Regions from separate parts of the Egicoccus sp. AB-alg2 genome, predicted to be linked through region 1. Evidence: riboswitches for the same ligand, from Rfam matches in the RefSeq annotation. Region 1 holds a riboswitch; each other region holds the start of a gene.
The links. Region 1 has a riboswitch for thiamine pyrophosphate ahead of ACERM0_RS11785 (thiamine diphosphokinase). Riboswitches for the same ligand answer to the same signal wherever they lie in the genome.
Positions count from the first base shown of each region.

Region 1 (6,526 bases):
AGCGGCACGGCCTGGGTGGCGCTGAGCTGCCTCGTGGTCGCCGGCGCGGGCAATGACCTTCTCGCTGACGGCGCTCACCACGCTCATCCAGCAGCGCGTCCCCGAGGAGCTGCGGGGACGGGTCATGGCGCTGTGGTCGGTGGCCTTCCTGGGCACCCGTCCGCTGGCGGCGGCCGTCAACGGCGCCGTCGCCGACGCGACCTCGGTGCGGGTGGCACTGCTCGTGGTCGTGCTGGTCGTGCTGGTCGGCGCCTGGTTCGCCCGGCCGGCACGTGTGCGCTGGGCGGGGTGAACGCCGCCCGAGGGACACCCCGTGATGACACCCGACTATCGGCGACCGCCGGCGGGCGCCTAGATTCCGCGCCGACCGGTCGTCCCCCGTGAGGTGTCCTCGTGTCCAGCGCCGCCTATCCGCACCATCGTGTCCTGACCGACGTGCTGCCCGGCGAGCGCGTCCGCGACGTCGTGCTGTCGGTCGGCTTCGCCGTCGCGATCGCCGTGTCGGCACAGCTCTTCTTCTACCTGCCCGGGAACCCGGTGCCGGTGACGGGCCAGACCTTCGCCGTCCTGGTGGGTGCGATCGTGCTGGGCCGCACGCGCGCCGCGGCCGGCGCCCTGCTCTACCTCGCGGTCGGTGCCGCCGGCGTCCCGTGGTTCACGGCCGCCGGCCCCCACACGCTGGGCTACATCGTCGGCTTCGTCGTCGCGGCCGCGGTCGTCGGCGCGATGGTCCGCCGGCTGGGCTCGCGCACGCCGCTGCAGGTGATCGGCGCCATGGCGGTCGGCAACCTGCTGATCTGGGCCTTCGGCGCCGCCGGGCTCGCGCTGGTGCTCGGTCTGTCCGCCACGGAGGCCGTCGCCACCGGCGTCGTCCCGTTCCTGTTCGGGGACGCGGTCAAGCTGCTCGCGGCGGCCGCGGCCGTCCCGGCGGCGTGGAAGCTGGTCGACCGGGTCGAGCGCCGCTGAGCCACGGGGCTCAACGTCGCTTGGGCATCACCAGCCACAGCACCAGGTAGGCGAGCTCGCTGGCACCCGTGATCGCGAAGATCACGAACAGCAGACGGACGAGCCCGGTGCTGAAGCCGTAGTGCTGCGCGATCCCCGAGCAGACCCCGGCGATCAGCCGCCCGTCGCCGCGTCCTGGTCGGTCGAGCCGCTTGCTGGCCATGGGCTGCTCCTCGTCGCGTTTCGCGGTCGCTCCGTCGCGTGCCACCCTGCCAGGGGATCGCCGACGGCGAATGGGGACACCGTGACCGAACGCAAGCCCTCCGGCATGAGTTGGGAGTCGTGGATCGAGCGGCAGATCCGCGAGGCGCAGGAACGCGGCGAGTTCGAGGGCCTGCCCGGTGCCGGCCGCCCGATCGCCGACCTGCACGCGCCACGCGACGAGAACTGGTGGATCAAGAAGAAGCTCGAGCGTGAGCGCATCGCCGCGCTACCGCCCGCGCTGGCCATCCGCCACGAACGCGACGAAGCCATGCAGCGCGTCACCGAGGCCCGCTCCGAGGCGCAGGTGCGCACCATCGTCGAGGCACTGAACGCGCGTATCCGCCGCGTGAACGCGACCGTGACCAGCGGACCGTCGACGTCGATCGGCGTGCTGGACGTCGATGCCGTGGTCGCCGCGTGGCGACGCGGCCGCGACGGCGGCTGAGCGGGGAACGGCACGGCGTCCGGCAGAGCGCGGCTGGTGGGGTGTGCCGTGACCGCTTCCGTTCAGCCGAACCACACCCAGACGCTCACGAGTCCGGCGCCCACCCCAGCGACGAGGGTGGTCAGCCACCAGCGCCGGCCGCGGGCCGACACCTGACGTTCGGCGAGGTAGCTGGCCACGCCCCCACCGATCCCGGCCGGGACGGTCGTCGCGACCGAGTCACGAAGGCCGGTTGCGGTGAGGTCGGGCAGTGAGCCGCCGAAGAAGAACAGCCACAGCGGGACGAGGCCTGCGAGCACGCCGACACCGATGACCGGTACGAGGGCGCCCTGCAGTTGCGGTGGCGCGAATCTCGACAACAGCCATCGCGCGCCGGAGGCGAAGAGCGTCAGCCCGCCGACCAGGAGGGTGATCGGGAACGCGAAGAGCAGGATCGAGCCGACGGGCCAGTCCGGGTCGGCGGCGAGAATCAGCACGATGGCCAGGATGCTGACGGTCAGCGTCGCGCCGAACCAGCGGAGGATCCATCGGCCCCAGGGATCGAGCGGGTTCGAGGTGTGGTCGCGATCGAACCGCGGGTGGAAGTCGCTCGGCGCGCCAGCCATCGGTCGTCGTCCCCCACATCGCGACGTCGCCATCGTTGCATGCGCCGTGCCCGTCAGGTGGTGAAGCGGGCGTGCCGGAATGGCTTCCCGGTGCGGCGGGGGACGTCAGGGGCCGGGAGCAGACACCCTGCGCCGGATGCGGATCGGCCCTCGCGCCTGCGCCGCGTCGACCACGACCCCACCCTGCGTGACGTCCACCTCACCGGCGGCGGCGAGCCGCGCAGCGGCCAGTCGGGCGGGCCCCATCAACTGGCGCCAGTCGTCCTCGCCCACCCGGCGAGCCGCCTCGGACGGGCAGATGCTCGCGCCGTCGGCCCGGGCAGCGAGCAGTGCACGGATGGCGCCCTCGAGCCGGTCCTCCACATCGGTCACGGTCGCTCCTTCGAGTCCACGCCCCCCCCGCCCGCGGGACCAGGACGGGGACGTCAGGGGTTCGGTCGCGGCCGAAGACGCAGATGCCGCGCCCCGGGACCCACAAAGGTATGCTCCGATCATACCTTTTCGGTACTTTCGCGTGATACCCGGAGCGTGGCGTGGAGCTCTCCCCGTTCGACTACACCGGCCCGCTGCCGCCCGAGCTCGTGCGCGGCCGCGACGACCTGCTCGTCGACCTCACCGAACGGGCCACGGCCCGCTCGCCCACCGCGCTGCTCGGACCCCGCCGCTACGGCAAGACCAGCGTGCTGCAACGCCTCGCGGCCGACCTCACGGAATCCGCGGTCGTCACCATCGACCTGATGCCCGCGCAGACCCCCAACGACGTCGCCCGCGCCCTTTCCGCTGCGCTGCTCGACACCGACGCCGACGTCGCCCGCAACGCCACCGAGGTGTCCGCCACCCTCGGCTTCAACCTCGTCGGGCTGCGCGGCCAGGTCACCTCGACCCGCCCTGCCGACCGACCCGACCCCGCAGCCGCCTACGCCAACCTCGTCGACACCCTCGTCCGGACCGCGTTGCGTCGCCCGACCGTCATCATCTTCGACGAGTTCCAGCAGATCGCGACCGTCCCCAACGGCACCGCGGTGCTCCGCGCCGCGCTCCAGCACCACTACAAGGACATCGGCCTGCTGTTCGCCGGGTCCGCGCCATCGGCGATGCGCGGCATCTTCTCCAACCACGCCCAGCCGTTCCTCCACCAGGCACAGATCGTCGAGATCGGGCCGCTCGACCTGCCCGCCACCCAGCACATCGTGAACGACGGGTTCACCACGACCGGCCGCACCCCCGGAGCGGTCGCGTCGCTCATCCACCAGTTCACCCGCGGCCACCCGCTTCGCACCATGCAAGCCGCCCACGTCGCCTGGCTGCACGCCACCAACGCCCCCGCCGACACCACCTGGGGCGCGGCACTCGCGACCATCCGGAAGTCCGCCCGCCCCGAGGTCTCGGCCGTCTACGAGCAACTGCCCGACACCCACCAGCGGACGCTGCGGGTCGTCGCCCACCGCCGTTCCGCGCTCGGCGTCGCCGGCGAACTGGTCAACCTCAGCAAGGGCAGCGCCCAGGGCGCCCACCGCAGCCTGCTCGACCACGGCCACCTCGTCGACGTGGACGGCAGCCTGCACGTCACCGACCCGTTCCTCGCGGACTGGCTGGTCGAGACCCACCCGCTCTGACCACCCGCCGGCGTGTTGCTGCGAGCTCCGACGAGGGTCAGCCGCCCAGCGCGTCGGCGATCGGCGTGTCACCGGTGGCGATCTCGTAGGTCTGTCCGATGGTGGCCGGCGCGGCAAGGCACACGGCGATGGTCGCCGCCACGTCCTCACGTGGGATCTTGTCGCCCCGGGACACCGAGGTGGTGATCCGGCCGGTGCCGGGGTCGTCGGTCAGTCCGACCGGCCGCAGGATCGTGTGGTCCAGACCGCTGTCGGCCAGCGCGGCGTCGGCGCGGCCCTTGGCCCGCAGGTAGACGTCGAACACCTCGTCACCCGGGTGGTCGGCATCGGCGTTGACCGAGCTGACCATCACGTAGCGCGACACGCCGGCCTGCCGCGCCGCGTCGACGAGCTTGACGGCGCCGCCGTAGTCGACGGACTCCTTGCGCGGAGCGCCGCTGCCCGGGCCGGCCCCGGCCGCGAACACGACCGCGTCCACCTCGCCGACGGCCTCGGCGAGGGCGGCCGCGTCGGCTTCCTCGAGATCGCACAGCACCGGCTGGGCACCCGCGTCGCGCAGGTCGTCGAAGTGCTCCTCCTTGCGGACGATGGAGCGGACCTCGTCGCCACGCCGGGCCAGGATGCGGGCCAGGTGCAGGGCGATCTTGCCGTGGCCTCCGGCGATGGCGACACGCATGGACGTTCCTCGTTCGATTCGGCGTCGCAGGGACGGGATCGACGCTACCGAGCGGATAGGCTGGCTCGTGTCGGCGGCACCTGGCCGCTCGACACGACGACACCCGGGGAGCTCGGGACAGCCGGGCTGAGAGGGTGGCCGCCTCACCGCCGCGCACCTGCGCGGCGGTGGAGGGCGTCACCGACCCGTGGAACCTGAGCCGGGTAATGCCGGCGGAGGGAGGTGCGACGATGCTGCCCGGACCCTCGGTCCCGTTCCCGGACGCCGCGACCCCGGACATCGCGCCGGAGATCGTGGTGCTGGTCGGTGGCGACCCGGTCCTGCACGACCGGGTCCCGCAGCTGCCGCAGCGGGCGTTCGTCATCGCCGCGGACTCGGGGCTGCACCTCGCCCACGAGTTCGGTCTGCCGGTCCACCTCGTCGTCGGCGACCTCGACTCGGTCCGGCCCGAGCGCCTCGCCGCGGCCCGGGCCGCCGGGGTCCCGGTCCACCAGCACCCGGTGGACAAGGACGAGACCGACCTGGCCATCGCGCTGGATGCGGCCACCCGGTTCGCGCCGGCGCGGGTCACCCTGCTGGGCGGCCACGGCGGACGCCTCGACCACCTGCTCGGCAACGCCCTCGTGCTCGCCGCCGAGGCGTATCGCGAGCTGACGCTGACCGCCCTGGTCGCGTCGGCCACGATCACGGTGGTCCGCGGCGAACGCGAACTTCGTGGGCAGCCGGGCGACTACGTCAGCCTGCTCCCGGCCCACGGCCCGGCGCGGGGGATCACCACGTCGGGCTTGCGGTTCCCGCTCTCGGACGAGGACCTCCCGGCCGGGTCGACGCGCGGCATCAGCAACCAGTTCCTGTCCGATCGCGCCACCGTGCGGTTGACCGACGGCGTCCTGCTCGCCGTCCAACCCGGTGAGCGCGGTCCCGACCACGCCTGAGGAGTACCCATGCGCACCCGTCTGCGCGCCGTCGCAGGTGGCCTGGCCCTGGCCCTGCTGCTCGCGGCCTGTGGGGAGGCGGCCGACGAGTCCGCCGGCCCTGACGAGCCCGAGCCCACGGAGGACGAGACCGGCCCCGACGACATGTCGCCACCCGAGGACCTGCCCGACCAGGTGACCATCACGCTGGTCACCCACGACTCGTTCGACGTCGAGGAGGAGGTGCTCGCCAGGTTCTCCACGGAGACCGGTATCAACGTGGACATCGTGCCGGGCGGGGATGCCGGCTCGACCGTGAACCAGGCCATCCTCACCCGCGACGCCCCGCTGGGCGACGTGCTGTTCGGCGTCGACAACACGTTCCTGTCCCGCGCCCTGGACGAAGAGATCTTCGTCCCCTACGAGTCGCCCGCGCTGGCCGGGGTCGACCCGCAGTTCCTGCTCGACGACCAGCACCGGGTCACCCCGGTCGACTTCGGCGACGTGTGCCTCAACTACGACCGCGCCTGGTTCGAGGAGAACGACGTCGAGGTACCCGACGACCTCCAGGACCTGACCGACGAGGCCTACACCGGGCTGCTCACCGTGATGAACCCCGCCACCTCCTCCCCCGGCCTGGCGTTCCTGCTGGCGAGCGTCGAACGGTTCGGCGAGGACGGCTACCTCGACTTCTGGGAGGCGTTGGCGGACAACGACGTGCTGGTCACCGACGGCTGGTCCGAGGCCTACTACGACGAGTTCAGCGCCACCGGTGACGGCGAGCGCCCGCTGGTCGTGTCGTACGCCTCCAGCCCGCCGGCCGAGGTCTACTTCGCCGACCCGCCACCCGACGAGCCGCCGACCGGCGTCATCGAGGCGTCGTGCTTCCGGCAGGTCGAGTTCGCCGGGATCCTGCAGGGCACGGAGCACGAGGCGGAAGCGCGCCTGCTCGTCGACTTCCTGCTGTCCGAGGCCTTCCAGGAGACCCTGCCGCTGACCATGTTCGTCTTCCCGGTGGTCGAGGACACGCCGCTGCCGGAGGTGTTCGAACAGCACGCCGT
Region 1 is NZ_JBGUAX010000005.1:409,787-416,312, forward strand. Features, by position in the region: gene ACERM0_RS11745 (MFS transporter) at 1-384, shown strand, start outside; gene ACERM0_RS11750 (biotin transporter BioY) at 394-966, shown strand; gene ACERM0_RS11755 (PspC domain-containing protein) at 977-1,168, opposite strand; gene ACERM0_RS11760 (DUF1992 domain-containing protein) at 1,250-1,654, shown strand; gene ACERM0_RS11765 (hypothetical protein) at 1,717-2,259, opposite strand; gene ACERM0_RS11770 (DUF3253 domain-containing protein) at 2,365-2,631, opposite strand; gene ACERM0_RS11775 (AAA family ATPase) at 2,793-3,875, shown strand; gene ACERM0_RS11780 (SDR family oxidoreductase) at 3,913-4,551, opposite strand; TPP riboswitch at 4,646-4,789, shown strand; gene ACERM0_RS11785 (thiamine diphosphokinase) at 4,782-5,486, shown strand; gene ACERM0_RS11790 (thiamine ABC transporter substrate binding subunit) at 5,496-6,526, shown strand, end outside.

Region 2 (6,526 bases), on a different contig from region 1:
CGTCTCCGTGGTCGACGCCGGGTCGACACCGGCCTCGTCGCGGTATCCCTCGACCTGACCGCGCACGACCGTTGCGGGGTCGAGCGCGGGCATGGCCCGCAACACCTTGTAGCGCTCGTCACGGAACGCGGCCGCGTCCGCGCCGGCGGGCGGCTCCATCGCGAGCAGCGTCAGCAGCTCGAGCAGGTGGTTCTGGACCACGTCGCGCAACGTGCCGACCTCGTCGTAGAAGCCGCCACGGCCCTCGACGCCGAAGTCCTCGGCCATCGTGATCTGCACGTGATCGACGTACTGCCGGTTCCAGATCGGCTCCAGGAACACGTTGGCGAACCGCAGCACGAGCAGGTCCAGCACCTCTTCCTTGCCGAGGAAGTGGTCGATGCGGAACACCTGCGACTCGTCGAAGTTGTCGAGCACGCAGCCGTTCAACCGCCGGGCGGACGCGAGGTCGCGGCCGAACGGCTTCTCCAGCACGACCCGTGCACGCGCAGAGAGCCCGGCGCCCGCCAGCCCCTCGATCACCGTGGTGAACACGCTGGGCGGTACGGCGAGGTAGAACAGCGGCCGCTCGGCGCCGTCCAGCGCCGCGCACAGGGCGGTGTAGGTCGCCGGGTCCCGGTACTCACCGGCCACGTACCGCAGGGCCGCCGACAGCCGTTCCCAGGCGGCCTGCGCCGACGGAGTGGACAGGTCGAGCTCCTTGCGTGCGTGCGCCCGCAGCTGCTCGACGTCCCACGCCGAGCGGCCGATGCCGACCACGACGTCCGGGAGGCGGCCCTGCTCCGCCAGGCGCAGCAGCGCCGGGAAGAGCTTCTTGCGGGCCAGGTCGCCGGTCGCGCCGAACAGGACCAGCCCGTCGTTCGGTCGAGCGCCGTCCGTCACCCACGTCCTCCACCCTCGGCTGCCACCACGATACGTCGCCCGGCGCGTGACGCCTCGGCTCCCTCATGCGCGCCGTGGCACGTCGTGTCCCATGGTCATGCGCACCAGCCACCGGCCGTGGATCGCGCCGGCCACCGCCCCGGCCGCCAGGCAGGTCAGCATGCCGACGAGGATCCGGGCCGGGAGGGTCCGCAGCGCGAATGCCAGGTCGATGCCGAGGAAGATCACCGGCATCGCCACCGCCCAGGCGACGGCGTTGGCGAGCAGCCAACGCCCGGCACGCGGGACGTGGCCCCGCAGGACCCGCGCCTGGGGCCAGCCGAGCACCAGGCCGGCCACCGCACCGAGCACCGCGGCCAGCGCGTACTGGACGGCGGCCCCGAACGGCGCTGCGGCCGGCGCCTGGCCACCGCCGCCGTCCAGCAGGGTCATCGCCGTGGACGGCAGCATCCCGAGCGTCCAGGCGAGCACCGCACCAAGAACGGTCGCGCCCACCCAGCGCCCCGCTGCGAGCACGGGCAGCGGGTCGCACAGCACCTGCCACTGCAGGCGCCCGACCACCAGCCCCTCGAGGCCACCGCCGGCGATCACCAGTGCCGTGGCGGTGAACAGGGGGGCGGGTTCGCCGGCGTCCAGCCAGGGCGCCACCATGATCGCGACACCCGCGGCCAGGCTCAGGCCGACCAGTTCCGCCAGGGCGTTGGCCGCGACCCAGCGCCGCCAGACGTCGGCCCGGCGCTCCGCCGCGGGGGTGCGCGGGCTCCGGACGGTGGTCACGGCGCGAGGGCCGGCATCAGCGCAGCCGGTCCATCTCGGTCCGGATGCGGTCCTCGGACGGCTCGCCGCCGTACACGTCCAACCCGTGGAAGAACAGCCCGATGCCCCAGCCGGCGAGCGGGAACATCGGCCAGAAGAAGCCTGCGCCGGTCAGCGCCCAGGTCAGGATCAACAGGCCGTTGACGACCAGGAACACCAGCGCGTGGCCGTAGAACTCGCGCTTCTTCTCCAGCTGTGCGATGGCGCGAGCACGCAACTCCTGCTCGCGGGTCTCGAACTCGACGGTCATGGTGAACACCTCCCTCGACCGACGATCTCAGCGTGGCGCACGCCGCCGGGCGCGAACAGGGCCGACGTGCCCGCCGTGGGAGGACGGGTGGCATCAGACGAGCCAGGCCGTGAAGTGGTCCCGGGCCAGCGTGGCGACCCGTTCGAGCGCGCCGGGTTCCTCGAACAGGTGCGTGGCGCCGGCCACGACGTCGAGTTCGACGGGAGCCGACATCTCCGCGCGCGCCTGCTGGTTGAGCGCCAGCACCGTCCGGTCGCGTTCGCCGACGATCAACAGCGTCGGCGCACGCACGCGGCGCAGGGCCGGTCCGGCCAGGTCGGGTCGTCCCCCGCGCGAGACGACGGCACCCACGGCGGACGGACGCTGCGCGGCGGCGACCAGCGCCGCCGCCGCGCCGGTGCTGGCCCCGAAGAGACCGACGCGGCCCGGACGGAAGACCTCGTCGTCGCGCAGCCAGTCGATGCTGGCGACGACCCGGTCGGCGAGCAGCGGGATGTCGAACCGGAAGCCCCGCGTGACCCGGTCGACGTCCTCCTCCGCCGGTGTGAGCAGGTCCATGAGCAGTGTGGCGAAACCGACCTGCTGCAGGACGGCCGCGACGAGCTGGTTGCGTCGGCTGAACCGGCTCGAGCCGCTGCCGTGCGCGAAGACCACGACGCCCGCCGGTGCCGCGGGCACGGACCAGTCACCGTACAGCGCGCCTCCCACGACCGGGATGCTGACCTCCGTCGTGTGCGCCTCGAGTGCCATGACCCATCTCCCCCGGGTCGCGTCGCGGGGCCGGTCCCGGCGCGTGCTACTCGACGTGGAGGGCGGCCGCCATGCCGGTGCGGTAGTCACACCCCCGGGACGTGAAGCAGCCGATCTGCCAGTCGCCGCGCCGTTCCGGTGGCACCGTGAAGGTCACCGAGACCGTCTCGCCGCCCTGCACCATGATCGTCGTCCCGCGGTAGGGCGGTTGCACGTCCATTCGGTCCACGGACGGGCGCACGTCCACGTCGAGGCCGGCCAGCAGGTCCTCGCCGAAGCCGACGGCGCGCTGGTCCTCCTCGACCACCGCACGTCCGAAGCTCACCATGTGGCTGCCGACGTCACGGTTGACGAACTCGAAGGTCACCGGACGGCCGGCGACGATCGTGACGTCCGTCGGCGCGAACGCGCGTTCCTCCATGACCATGCGCACCGTGCCGTCCGCAGCCGGTGTGGCGGTGACCACGCCACCACCGCGGCCGAACAGTGCGACCAGGAGCACGACCGCCGCGATGCCGAGGACGACCGTGAGGGTGGTGCGTGTGACGGTGCCCATCGTCCTCACCTCGCCTGGATCGAGCGTTGCCCTCAGGTTCGTGATACGTCCGACCGCCGCCCCGGTCCAGTGCCGGACGGTCCCGTGTGTGGAGGGCCCTCGGGCCCCGGCTCGCGAAGCGCCGGCAGGCCTCCTGTCCCTGTCCGGATACGGCTGCCGCGACCCAGACTGGAGTCCCCCACGGGGGCCGACGTCGAGGCGAGGACGCACGATGGCGCAGCACGAATCCGCGAACGGCGGACTCGACGAACTCGGCGGGCCGGCGCGCACGGCGGCAGGCCAGCCGACCATGGATCGTGGTCAGGTCGTGATGCTCGTGCGCCGCCACGTCGACCTGGAACACGTCCGCACCGGCGACTACGACGACGAACTGTGGGCGCTGTGGCGTGACGAAGCCGCCGGCGCCGGCGAGCAGGACCACAACGCCGACGTCCTCGACCGGGTGCTGGCCCGGCTGCGCACCGGCGGATGACGGCGCGACGCCCGTGCGGTGGTCCCTTCGCCGGTACTGGCCGGATCAGGTTGTGGCGGTCGCCGCCGCAGCGGCCTCTCAGCTGGGTGCCTCCGCTTCATGGCGGAGGGGCGCCAGTTCCCGCTCACCACACGGACGTCGCTCACCCGATGTTCGCGCGGTGACCGGCCCGCGGCAAGGGGCGGACGTCCCGAGCCGACGGCCGCCGCGGATCGCGCGGCGGCCGTGGGTGTCGCGGCCTCAGGCGTGACCGCCGGCGTGGCGTCCCGCGCCGCGGCCGGCCGGCACCTCGAGGTGCCGTGCCAGTCCGAGGATCAGCATGGCGATCAGAGCGACGAAGAAGGCGGCCAGGAACCAGGCGGCAGCCGTGCCCGTCTCCAGGACGGCAGCGGTGATCCCGAGCGCCAGGGTGAGTGCGCCGCCGCCGACAGCCAGCCACCGCGGACCGAACGCGTCCAGTCCGAGCGTGGCGAAGGCAGCCGCGCCGAGGATGATGCCGACCGCGCCCATGCCCCGTGCATCCTGCACGAGCGGCAGTTCGCCGAGAACGACGTAGCCGAGGTAGGTCAACGCGGCGATGGTGACGAGGATGGTGGCGATCGTGTCCCGACGATCCAGTCTCACCGTACTCGCCTCCTTCCCTGGTGAGGAACCGATCGGGTGCACGGAGAACGTCCGTCCCGACCAGTTCGAGTGTCCGGCACGACGCGCGGACGCGACAGAGGCGAACTCCTCGCCCCTCTCTGACGAACGTCCGAACCACTCGGCGGAATTGTCCGTACAATTGCGGCGTTGTCGACGACGCCGCTCGAGACACGCACGCGCCCGGGAGGGCCCCACATGGACATCGTGACCCTGGAGACCACCTCGCTGGGTGACCGCAGCTACCTCGTCCACGACGGGCAGGTGGCCGCGGTGATCGACCCGCAGCGCGACATCGACCGTGTCCTGCGCCTCCTGGACGAGCACGGGGTGACCCTGGTGGCGGTCCTGGAGACGCACGTCCACAACGACTACGTGAGTGGCGGGCTGGAACTGTCGCGGCGGACCGGCGCCGAGTACCACCTCAACGCCGACGAGGAGCTCCACTTCCCGTTCTCGCCGCTGAAGGACGGTGACGTCGTGCAGGTCGGCGAGCTGTCACTGCGGGCGCTCCACACGCCCGGGCACACGCCGACCCACCTGTCCTACGTCCTGCACGACGGCGCCCGCGACCGCGCGGTGTTCACCGGCGGCTCGCTGCTGTTCGGCTCGGTCGGCCGGACCGACCTGGTCACCGCCGCGCTGACCGAGGAGCTGACCCGGCTGCAGTACCGCTCGGCGCAGCGCCTGGCGGCCACACTCGACGACGAGGTCGAGGTGCGCCCGACCCACGGGTTCGGCAGCTTCTGTTCCTCCGGCGAGACGACCGGCGCCGAGGCCTCCACCCTCGGGCAGGAGCGACGCGACAACCAGGCGCTGCGCATCACGGACGAGGACGACTTCGTCGCCACCCTGGTCGCCGGCCTCGACGCCTACCCGGCCTACTACGCCCACATGGGCCCCACGAACCGTCGGGGCCCCGCGCCGGTCGACCTGTCGCCCGTCGAGCGGGTCGTCACGTCCGAGCTCCTGCGCCGCATCCACGCCGGCGAGTGGGTGGTCGACCTGCGCAACCGCCGCGTGTTCGCGCACGAGCACGTCCGTGGGACGCTCAACATCCAGCTCGAGGACAACGCCTCCACCTACCTCGGCTGGCTCATCCCGTGGGGGACGCCCGTCACGCTGCTCGCCGACTCCCCCGAGGAGGTCGAGCAGATGCAGCGCCAGCTCGTGCGCATCGGCATCGACCGCCCCGCCGGCCAGGTGCCCGACGGGTTGGCCGGTGTCACTCCCGCCGCCGACCGTGGCAGCTACCACGTCACCGACTTCGCCGGGCTGCGCCGCGCCCTCGACGAAGGCGCCGAGCTGGTGGTCCTCGACGCCCGGCGACGCCTGGAGTGGGAGGCCGGCCACCTCGACATGGCCGTCCACGTGCCACTCCACGAGCTCGAGCAACGGCTCGGTGACGTGCCCGCCGGCCCCGTATGGGTGCACTGCGCCAGCGGCTACCGGGCCTCCATCGCCGCCTCCCTGCTGGCCCGGTCCGGACGTGACGTCGTGCTGGTCGATGACGTGTTCGACGCCAACGCCCACCGCCACTTCACCCTCACCACCGACTGATCCCTCCCCCCTCGACCGCCTTCCGCCACTCCCGCTCCCGCCCCCGCGCTCCCCAGGAGGACCCGTGACCGACACCACCACCGCCCCGGCCCGTCCCGGTCAGCACCTGCCCGCTTCCGACCTGCGCGACTGGCTGCGATCCGACGGCGCGCCGCGCGTGCTCGACGTGCGGACGCCGGCCGAGTTCGAGAGCGTCCACATCCCGGGCGCCTACAACGTCCCGCTCGACACGCTGCGCGAGCACCGTGACGAGCTGGTCCGCCACCTCCACGAGGAGGTCGTGCTCGTCTGCCGCTCCGGGCAGCGCGCGACGCAGGCCGAGCGGGCCCTGGCCGAGGCCGGCCTGCCCCACGTCCACGTGCTCGACGGCGGCATGCTCGGGTGGGAGGCCGCCGGCGGCGAGGTCCGTCGCGGCCGCCAGCGCTGGGACCTCGAGCGGCAGGTCCGCCTGGTCGCCGGCGGACTGGTGCTGTCGGCGGGGCTCGGCAGCCTCGCGGTGCCGCGACTGAAGTGGCTCGCGACGGCCGTGGGTGGCGGTCTGGTGGTCGCCGCCGTGACCAACACCTGCCTCATGGGCCAACTGCTGCAGCGCCTGCCG
Region 2 is NZ_JBGUAX010000006.1:102,620-109,145, forward strand. Features, by position in the region: gene zwf (glucose-6-phosphate dehydrogenase) at 1-882, opposite strand, end outside; gene ACERM0_RS12745 (hypothetical protein) at 946-1,659, opposite strand; gene ACERM0_RS12750 (2TM domain-containing protein) at 1,676-1,948, opposite strand; gene ACERM0_RS12755 (dienelactone hydrolase family protein) at 2,042-2,698, opposite strand; gene ACERM0_RS12760 (hypothetical protein) at 2,745-3,254, opposite strand; gene ACERM0_RS12765 (hypothetical protein) at 3,466-3,726, shown strand; TPP riboswitch at 3,732-3,860, opposite strand; gene ACERM0_RS12770 (hypothetical protein) at 3,967-4,350, opposite strand; gene ACERM0_RS12775 (rhodanese-like domain-containing protein) at 4,567-5,928, shown strand; gene ACERM0_RS12780 (rhodanese-like domain-containing protein) at 5,993-6,526, shown strand, end outside.
Region 2: another riboswitch for thiamine pyrophosphate. It lies ahead of ACERM0_RS12760 (hypothetical protein); the one in region 1 lies ahead of ACERM0_RS11785 (thiamine diphosphokinase).

Region 3 (6,526 bases), on a different contig from region 1:
CCGTGACAGGGTCGTCGTTGGTGTAGGCGAACACCTCGAAGCCGTCGTCGACGAGCGTCTCCGCGGCGTCGAGCAGTTCGACGGGATCCGGCAGGAGCGTGCGCTCGTCACCGATCACCTCCAGCTTCACCCGGTCCGTCTCGAACGCGTCACGGCCGAGGCGGGCCAGCATCACGGCCTCCGCGGCGGTCCGGCAGCCGGCGGTGTTGGGCAGCACCGCGACCCCCGTGCGGCGCAGCACCTCCAGCAGCGAGCCGGGGCCGTGGTCGGTGACACGGCGCAGGGCGACGGTCACCAGCTCCGTGCCCGACGCCAGGATGGCCCGCTGGAGCACGTCGAGGCTGCTGGCGCCGCCCGTGCCGAGGATCAGCCGCGACGACAGGCTGGTGCGGCCGATGGCCAGCGGGTCGGTCAGTGGGTCGGTCAGTGGGTCGGTCATGCGCTCCTCCGCGGACGGGTGGTCAGGGGTCGCTCAGCCGCCCTGGACGGCGCCCACCAGTTCGATGTGTGCGCCGTCGTCCAGGGCGGTGGCGTCCCAGTCGCGGCGGGGCACCACCTCGCCGTCGACCGCGACGGCGACGCCGCGTCGATCGGGGACCTGTCCGTCGACGAGCTGCCCCAGCGTGGTCCCGGGCGTCAGCGTGCGGGTGTGGCCGTTGACGTGGACGTTCATACGATGACCTCGGCGGCGAAACGGCGGGGGTCGAGGACCGCGGGGTCGACGCCCGGGTCGCCCCCGTCGAGGTGGGCGACGACCACGTCCGCGGTCAGCGGGGCGAGCAGGGCGCCGTGACGGTGGTGTCCCGTGGCCACGAGCAACCCGTCCAGCCCGGTCGGCCCGACGAGCGGGCGGTTGTCGGGCGTGCCGGGCCGCAGCCCGGCACGGACGTCCTCGACGGTCAGCTCGTCGACGACCGGCAGCACCTCCACGGCGTCGTCGAGGAGTTGGCGGACGGCACCGGCGGTGACGGTCGTGTCGAAGCCGCGTTCCTCCTGGGTGGCGCCGACGACCAGCCGGCCGTCCTCGCGGGGCACCAGGTAGACGGGCCGGCCGCGGACCAGCGCGCGGACCGTCACGGTTGGCCGCAGGGCCAGTGGGTCGTCCGCCCGCAGCACCAGCAGCTGGCCCTTGACCGGGCGGACCGGGGGGCGGGCCGCGTCCGGGATGCCGGCCAGGTCCGCCGACCACGTGCCGGCGGCCAGGACCACCGTCGTCGAGGCCAGTCGCGTGCCGTCGTCGAGCGTGACGCCCTCGACACGGCGGCCGTCGTGCTCCAGGTGCACCGCACGGCGGCGGTCGACGTCCACGCCGGCGGCGGCGCACGCCGTCAGCAGTGCCGACACGACGCGCTGGGCGTCCACGCGGTGGTCGTCGCGGGCGAGCACGCCGCCGCGGACGCGCGGGTGCAGCAGCGGCTCGACCTGCCGACAGGCGCGAGCGGTCAGGCGCTCGACGTCCAGGCCGAGGTCGCGCTGGAACGCGGCGAGCTCCTCGATGCTGGTGACGTCGTCGCGGTCGTGGCCGACCAGCAGGGTGGGTTCCTGACGGTGGTCGACGGACGTGTCGGCGGCGGCCTCGAGGTCGGCGGCAAAGGTCGGCCAGCGGCGTGCCGACGCGACCGTCAGGGCGAGCAGGGCCTGCTCGCCGTAGGCCGCCTCGGTCACCGGTGCCAGCATGCCGGCCGCGACGCCGGAGGCGCCTTCACCGGGCCGGTCGTCGACGACGGTGACGCGTCGCCCGGCCAGGGCGGCCCGCCAGGCGATGCTCAGTCCGATCAGGCCGCCGCCGACGACCAGGACGTCCTGCCGTGTCATGACCGCCCCGCCGTCGTGCCGGCGAGTGCGTCGAGCAGGTCGCGGGTCGCCGCCGCCGCGTCGGCAGCGTCCGAGACGGCGCCGACGACGGCGATGCCGTGGGCACCTGCGGCCAGCACGTCCGGTACGCGCGCCGCGGTGATGCCGGCGATCGCGACGACCGGGACGTCGACGGCGGCCGTGACGCGCCGCAACCCATCGTGGCCGAGCGGCGGCGGGAGGCCGTCCTTCGTGTGCGTGGCGTGGACCGGGCCGACGCCGAGGTAGTCGCAGCCGTCGGTGACCAGCGCCCGGGCGGTGTCCGGGTCGCGCGCGGTGCCGCCGACGAGGAAGCCCGGCCCGGCGACGGCGTCCGCGAGGGCGCGTGCCGCGGCGACCGGCAGGTCGTCGGCGCCGAGGTGGACGCCGTCGGCATCCGCGACCAGCGCGAGATCGACGCGGTCGTTGACGATGCAGCGCGCCCCGGCCGCGTGGCAGTCCCGGACCACCCTGACGGCGAACGCGAGCCGGTCCCGGTCGCGGCCGCGCTTGCGGCGCACCTGCACGCACGGGGCCCCGGCGGACAGCGCCGACGCCACGGTCGCGAGCACCTCGCGACCGGGACGGTCGTCGGTGATGACGTGAAGCGACGGGACGGTGGTCTCCCGCACGACGCACTCCCTCCGCCGGCATGACCCGGATCAGGTTCCGAGGTAGCGCGCCCGCCCGGCGCGATCTCAGCCCTGCGGTTCGGAGGGCTCCCTCGGCGTCTGCGTTCCCGACCGTAGCGAGCGGTTCACCTCCGTGCACGGCCCCACAGGGTCCAGCGCGACAGCGGCAGGAACCCCAGCCGCTCGGCCGGTCCGCGGCTGAAGTCGGAGAAGAGCGACATCACGGGCAGGCGCGGGAACGTGCCCAGCCGCCGGCGTGCCATCGCCTCCCAGGCCCCCCGACCGCGGTGGCTCGGCCGCGTGACGCCGAGCGCGAACACGTGCACGCCGTGCGCGACGTACGAGGTGCCGATCGTGACCGGTTCGTCGCCGTCGTAGCCGACCCAGGCATGGAAACGCGGGTCGTCCAGCAGCGCGGGTGCGGCCAGGACGCCGGGCCGCCAGGGCTGCACGTCGGTGAAGGGGTAGCCCTCGACGGCGACGCGCTCCCAGTCCGCGAGGCGCCGACGGTCGGACACCCGCTCGATCCGCAGCCAGGCCGGTGGTGGAGGTTCCGCCTCGCCGGTCGGTCGCAGCAGCAGTGGCGGATGGCCCTGCAGCCGCCACCCGTCCGCCGACAGGTCGGGCGTCGGCCACGCGCTCCACAGCAGCACGTCGCCGGTGCCGCCGGGGACGAGGTCGGCCTCGATCGCGGCGAGCACACGGCGGTGCTCGCCGTGCGGCAGCGGTGCGAGCAGCGACACGCCGCCGTACGTGGCCGCGGGCCGGCCGAGGTCGTGCACCACGTAGCCGTCGCGTTGCACGACCCGGCCGCCGTGCGCCTGCACCACGGCCGCGAACGAGGACGCGTAGGCGTGCACGAACCGGCGCACGAGGCCGTCCTGCACCGGGCGGTGGGGTTCCCACCCGGTGGCGAGGTGACCGGCCGGGTCCCTGCCGGCGACCGGCCGCACCGGCGGCAACGGCGTGGTGACCGTGCCGGCCGGGGCGGGGGACGTCGCGGGGACGGCGACGGTCGTGGCGTCGGAGGTGCGGTTCATGCCACGGGCTCCGGATCGAGGCGGTAGTGGCGCCAGAAGGGGTCGTCGACGCCGAGGTCGACCGCGTCGCGGTAACCGGCCTGCCGGGCCCACGCCCGCAGCGTCGTCGCGCGCAGCGCCGTGCCGTTGGCGACAACCGGGTCCTCGGCCAACGTGGCCGGCAGGCAGTGCAGGATGCTGAAGCCGTAGGTGAGCCGCTCGACGAGGTCGGCGTCCTCGCCGAACGTGTCCGCCACCCGCTCGTCGGCGACGTAGACGACGCCGTGCTCGGCCAGCAGCGGCCGCACGGCCCGCAACGCACCGACCGGATCGCCCATGTCGTGCAGCGCCTCCAGCACCGTCACGAGGTCGTAGCGTCCCTCGCTGGCCAGTTCGGCCGCGTCGGCGACGCGGAACGTGACGCGGTGGGCGAGCCCGGCGGCGGACGCGGCGGCCTCGGCCTCGCGGACCGAGGCCGCGTCGAGGTCGATGCCGTGGACGACCGCGCGTGGGTAGGCGCGTGCCAGCGCCAGCGTGGAGCGGCCCACGCCGCAGCCGAGGTCGAGGACGCGCGGTGCGGCGCCCTCCCGCAGCCGCCGGTCGACGTCGGGCAGCGCGGCGATCCATGCCGCCAGCTGGGTGTCGAAGGTCGGGCCGTTCAGCGCGGCGAGCCCCTGCCGGACGCCCGTTCCGTAGTCGGCGTACGGGATGCCCGTACCGGTGCGGTAGGCCGGCAGCAGGCGGTCGAAGACGCCGACCGACGCGCGCACGATGTGCACCAGGGGGCCGAGGTGGATCCCGCTGTCGGGCTCGAGCAGGACGGCGGCCGCGACCGCCGGCAGGGAGAAGCGCCGCACCTCGGCGGCCTCGTCCGGGTTCGGGCAGCGCAGCCAGCCGGCGGCGGTCTGCTGCTCGAGCCACTCGCGGGCGTAGCGGGGCGCGACGTCGGCGCGGTCGGCCAGTTCCTCGGCCGTGGCCGGGCCCTGCTCGTGCAGAGCGCGGTAGAGGCCGAGCTCGAGGCCGAGGGACACGCTGGCGAGCTCCATGGCCGCGACGGCGTCGGCGAGCAGGCGCTCGTCGACGGAGACGGGGGTCGTGATCGAGGTGGACACGGCGGACTCCAGGGTCGTGGGCGGGCCGGCGTTCCGGCCGGCACCCGCACCGTGGCCGACAGGCCTTGCACGTCGCGTGCACGCCGCATGACGGCGCGTGCACGCGTGTGCCGGTCCTCAGCGTCTCGCGGCCAGCGCGTCGATGCGTGCCAGGCACGACACGGTCAGCGCCGCGATGTCGGGGTGGGTGTCGCCCGCGCGACGGGCGGCCGCCACCTCGGCGGATCCCAGCCGCGCCCGGGCGGCCTCCAGCGCCGAACCGATCCGCCGGGCCTCCGAGCCGAACGAGGGCCGGGTGACGAGCCGCTCCAGCGCCGCGGCCAGTTCGACGGCGTCGGCGTCCGCCGCGATGCGGGCGAACAGGACCACGAGGTTGCGCAGCCCCGTGGCCAGGAACGCGTCGGCGCCCGCCTCCAGCCACATGGTGAGGGCGTCGCGGTGGCGCCGGAGGGCGTCTCCTGGCTCGCCGTGGCGGCCGCGGACGGCGACATCGGCCAGCCGCGCCACCCCTTCGGCGAAGCGGGCGCCGCCCGCGGCGGCCACCTGCAGCGCCGTGTCGAGCGCCTCCAGCGCCCGGTCGGGCGCGACGTCCGCGAGCGCCTCACCGAGCGCGTAGTGGGCCATGGCGCGGGTGCTCGGGGCGCCGCTGCGCTCCGCGAGTGCGACCGCCTCCTCGGCGGCGCGGACCGCCTCGCCGCTGCGCTCCTGGTAGCCGTGTGCCAGCGAGGTGCCGACCAATGCCAGCGCCATCAGCCCGGGATGCTGCTGTGCGCGGGCGAGCTCCAGGTTGGTGGCGTACAGCGCCAGCCCGCCGTCCAGGTCCCCGGTGGTGATGCACAGGTCGCCGAGCATCTCCGTGAGCGTCGTGGCCTCGGGCCCGGCGAAGGGGCCGTCGCGCAGCGGTGCGGCCAGCCGTTGGGCCTCCTCGGTGCGTCCGGCGATCATCGCGGCGGCGATGGCGCAGGCCTGGACGCGGGTACGCAGCGACGGCGACGTCACGTCGTCGCGGTCCAGCACGTCGCGACCCCAGTCCAGCAGGTCGGCCCGCGCGAGGACGTAGGCGGCCCGGTGCACCATCCCGGTCATCTCGGCCAGGGTGGCGCCGTCGCCGGCCGCGAGCGCCCGCCGGTGGACGGCCCGCAGATCCGGCAGCGCGAGCACCAGGTCGCGTAGCGCCTCCGTCTCCGCCGCGGTGTTCACGGCCTGGTCGGAGCGGCGGACGAGGTCGAGCACGGCCGCGGTCTGTCGTGCGAACACCATCGGTGCCTGGGGGTCGCGCCGTAGCCGGTCCCACGCGTCCAGCCGCACCGGTTCCAGCAGGCGGTAGCGCTCGTCGCCGACCCGCACCACCAGCGAGCACTCCACCAGGCGGCCGAGCGCGGCGGCGGTCGCGTACCCGTCCGTGCCCGGCTCGCCGCACACGGCCCGGACGTCCTGCAGGCCGAACGTGGCGGAGAAGACGCCCAGGTGGCGGAACAGCCGCTGGTCGACCTCGGGCAGCAGGTCGTAGGACCAGTCGACGACGCCGCGGACGGTGCGGTGCCGTAGCGCGCCGCGGCCGCCCGGACGGTCGAGCACGTCGAGGTGGGTCCGCAGGCGGGCCAGCAGCGTGCCGACCGGGAGTGCGGCGGCACGGGCAGCCGCCAGTTCGATCGCCAGCGGCAGGCCGTCGACCGCCCCGACGACGGCGGCCGCGTCGCGCACCGCCACCGGCGGACCACCGGCGCGGGCGACCCGGTCGAGGAAGAGCGCGACGCCCGCATCCGCCTCCGACGCGTCGTCGGTCGCCGGCACGGGCAGCGGCTCCAGTCGCCGCACCACCTCGCCGTCCACGTCCAGGCGCTGCCGGCTGGTCGCGAGCAGCCGGACGTCGGTGCGGCGCCGCAGGACGGTGCCGACGACGGTGGCCACCGTGTCCAGGACGTGCTCG
Region 3 is NZ_JBGUAX010000003.1:403,675-410,200, forward strand. Features, by position in the region: gene ACERM0_RS07100 (thiazole synthase) at 1-439, opposite strand, end outside; gene thiS (sulfur carrier protein ThiS) at 473-673, opposite strand; gene thiO (glycine oxidase ThiO) at 670-1,815, opposite strand; gene thiE (thiamine phosphate synthase) at 1,812-2,465, opposite strand; TPP riboswitch at 2,455-2,569, opposite strand; gene ACERM0_RS07120 (hypothetical protein) at 2,591-3,505, opposite strand; gene ACERM0_RS07125 (trans-aconitate 2-methyltransferase) at 3,502-4,596, opposite strand; gene ACERM0_RS07130 (BTAD domain-containing putative transcriptional regulator) at 4,714-6,526, opposite strand, start outside.
Region 3: another riboswitch for thiamine pyrophosphate. It lies ahead of thiE (thiamine phosphate synthase); the one in region 1 lies ahead of ACERM0_RS11785 (thiamine diphosphokinase).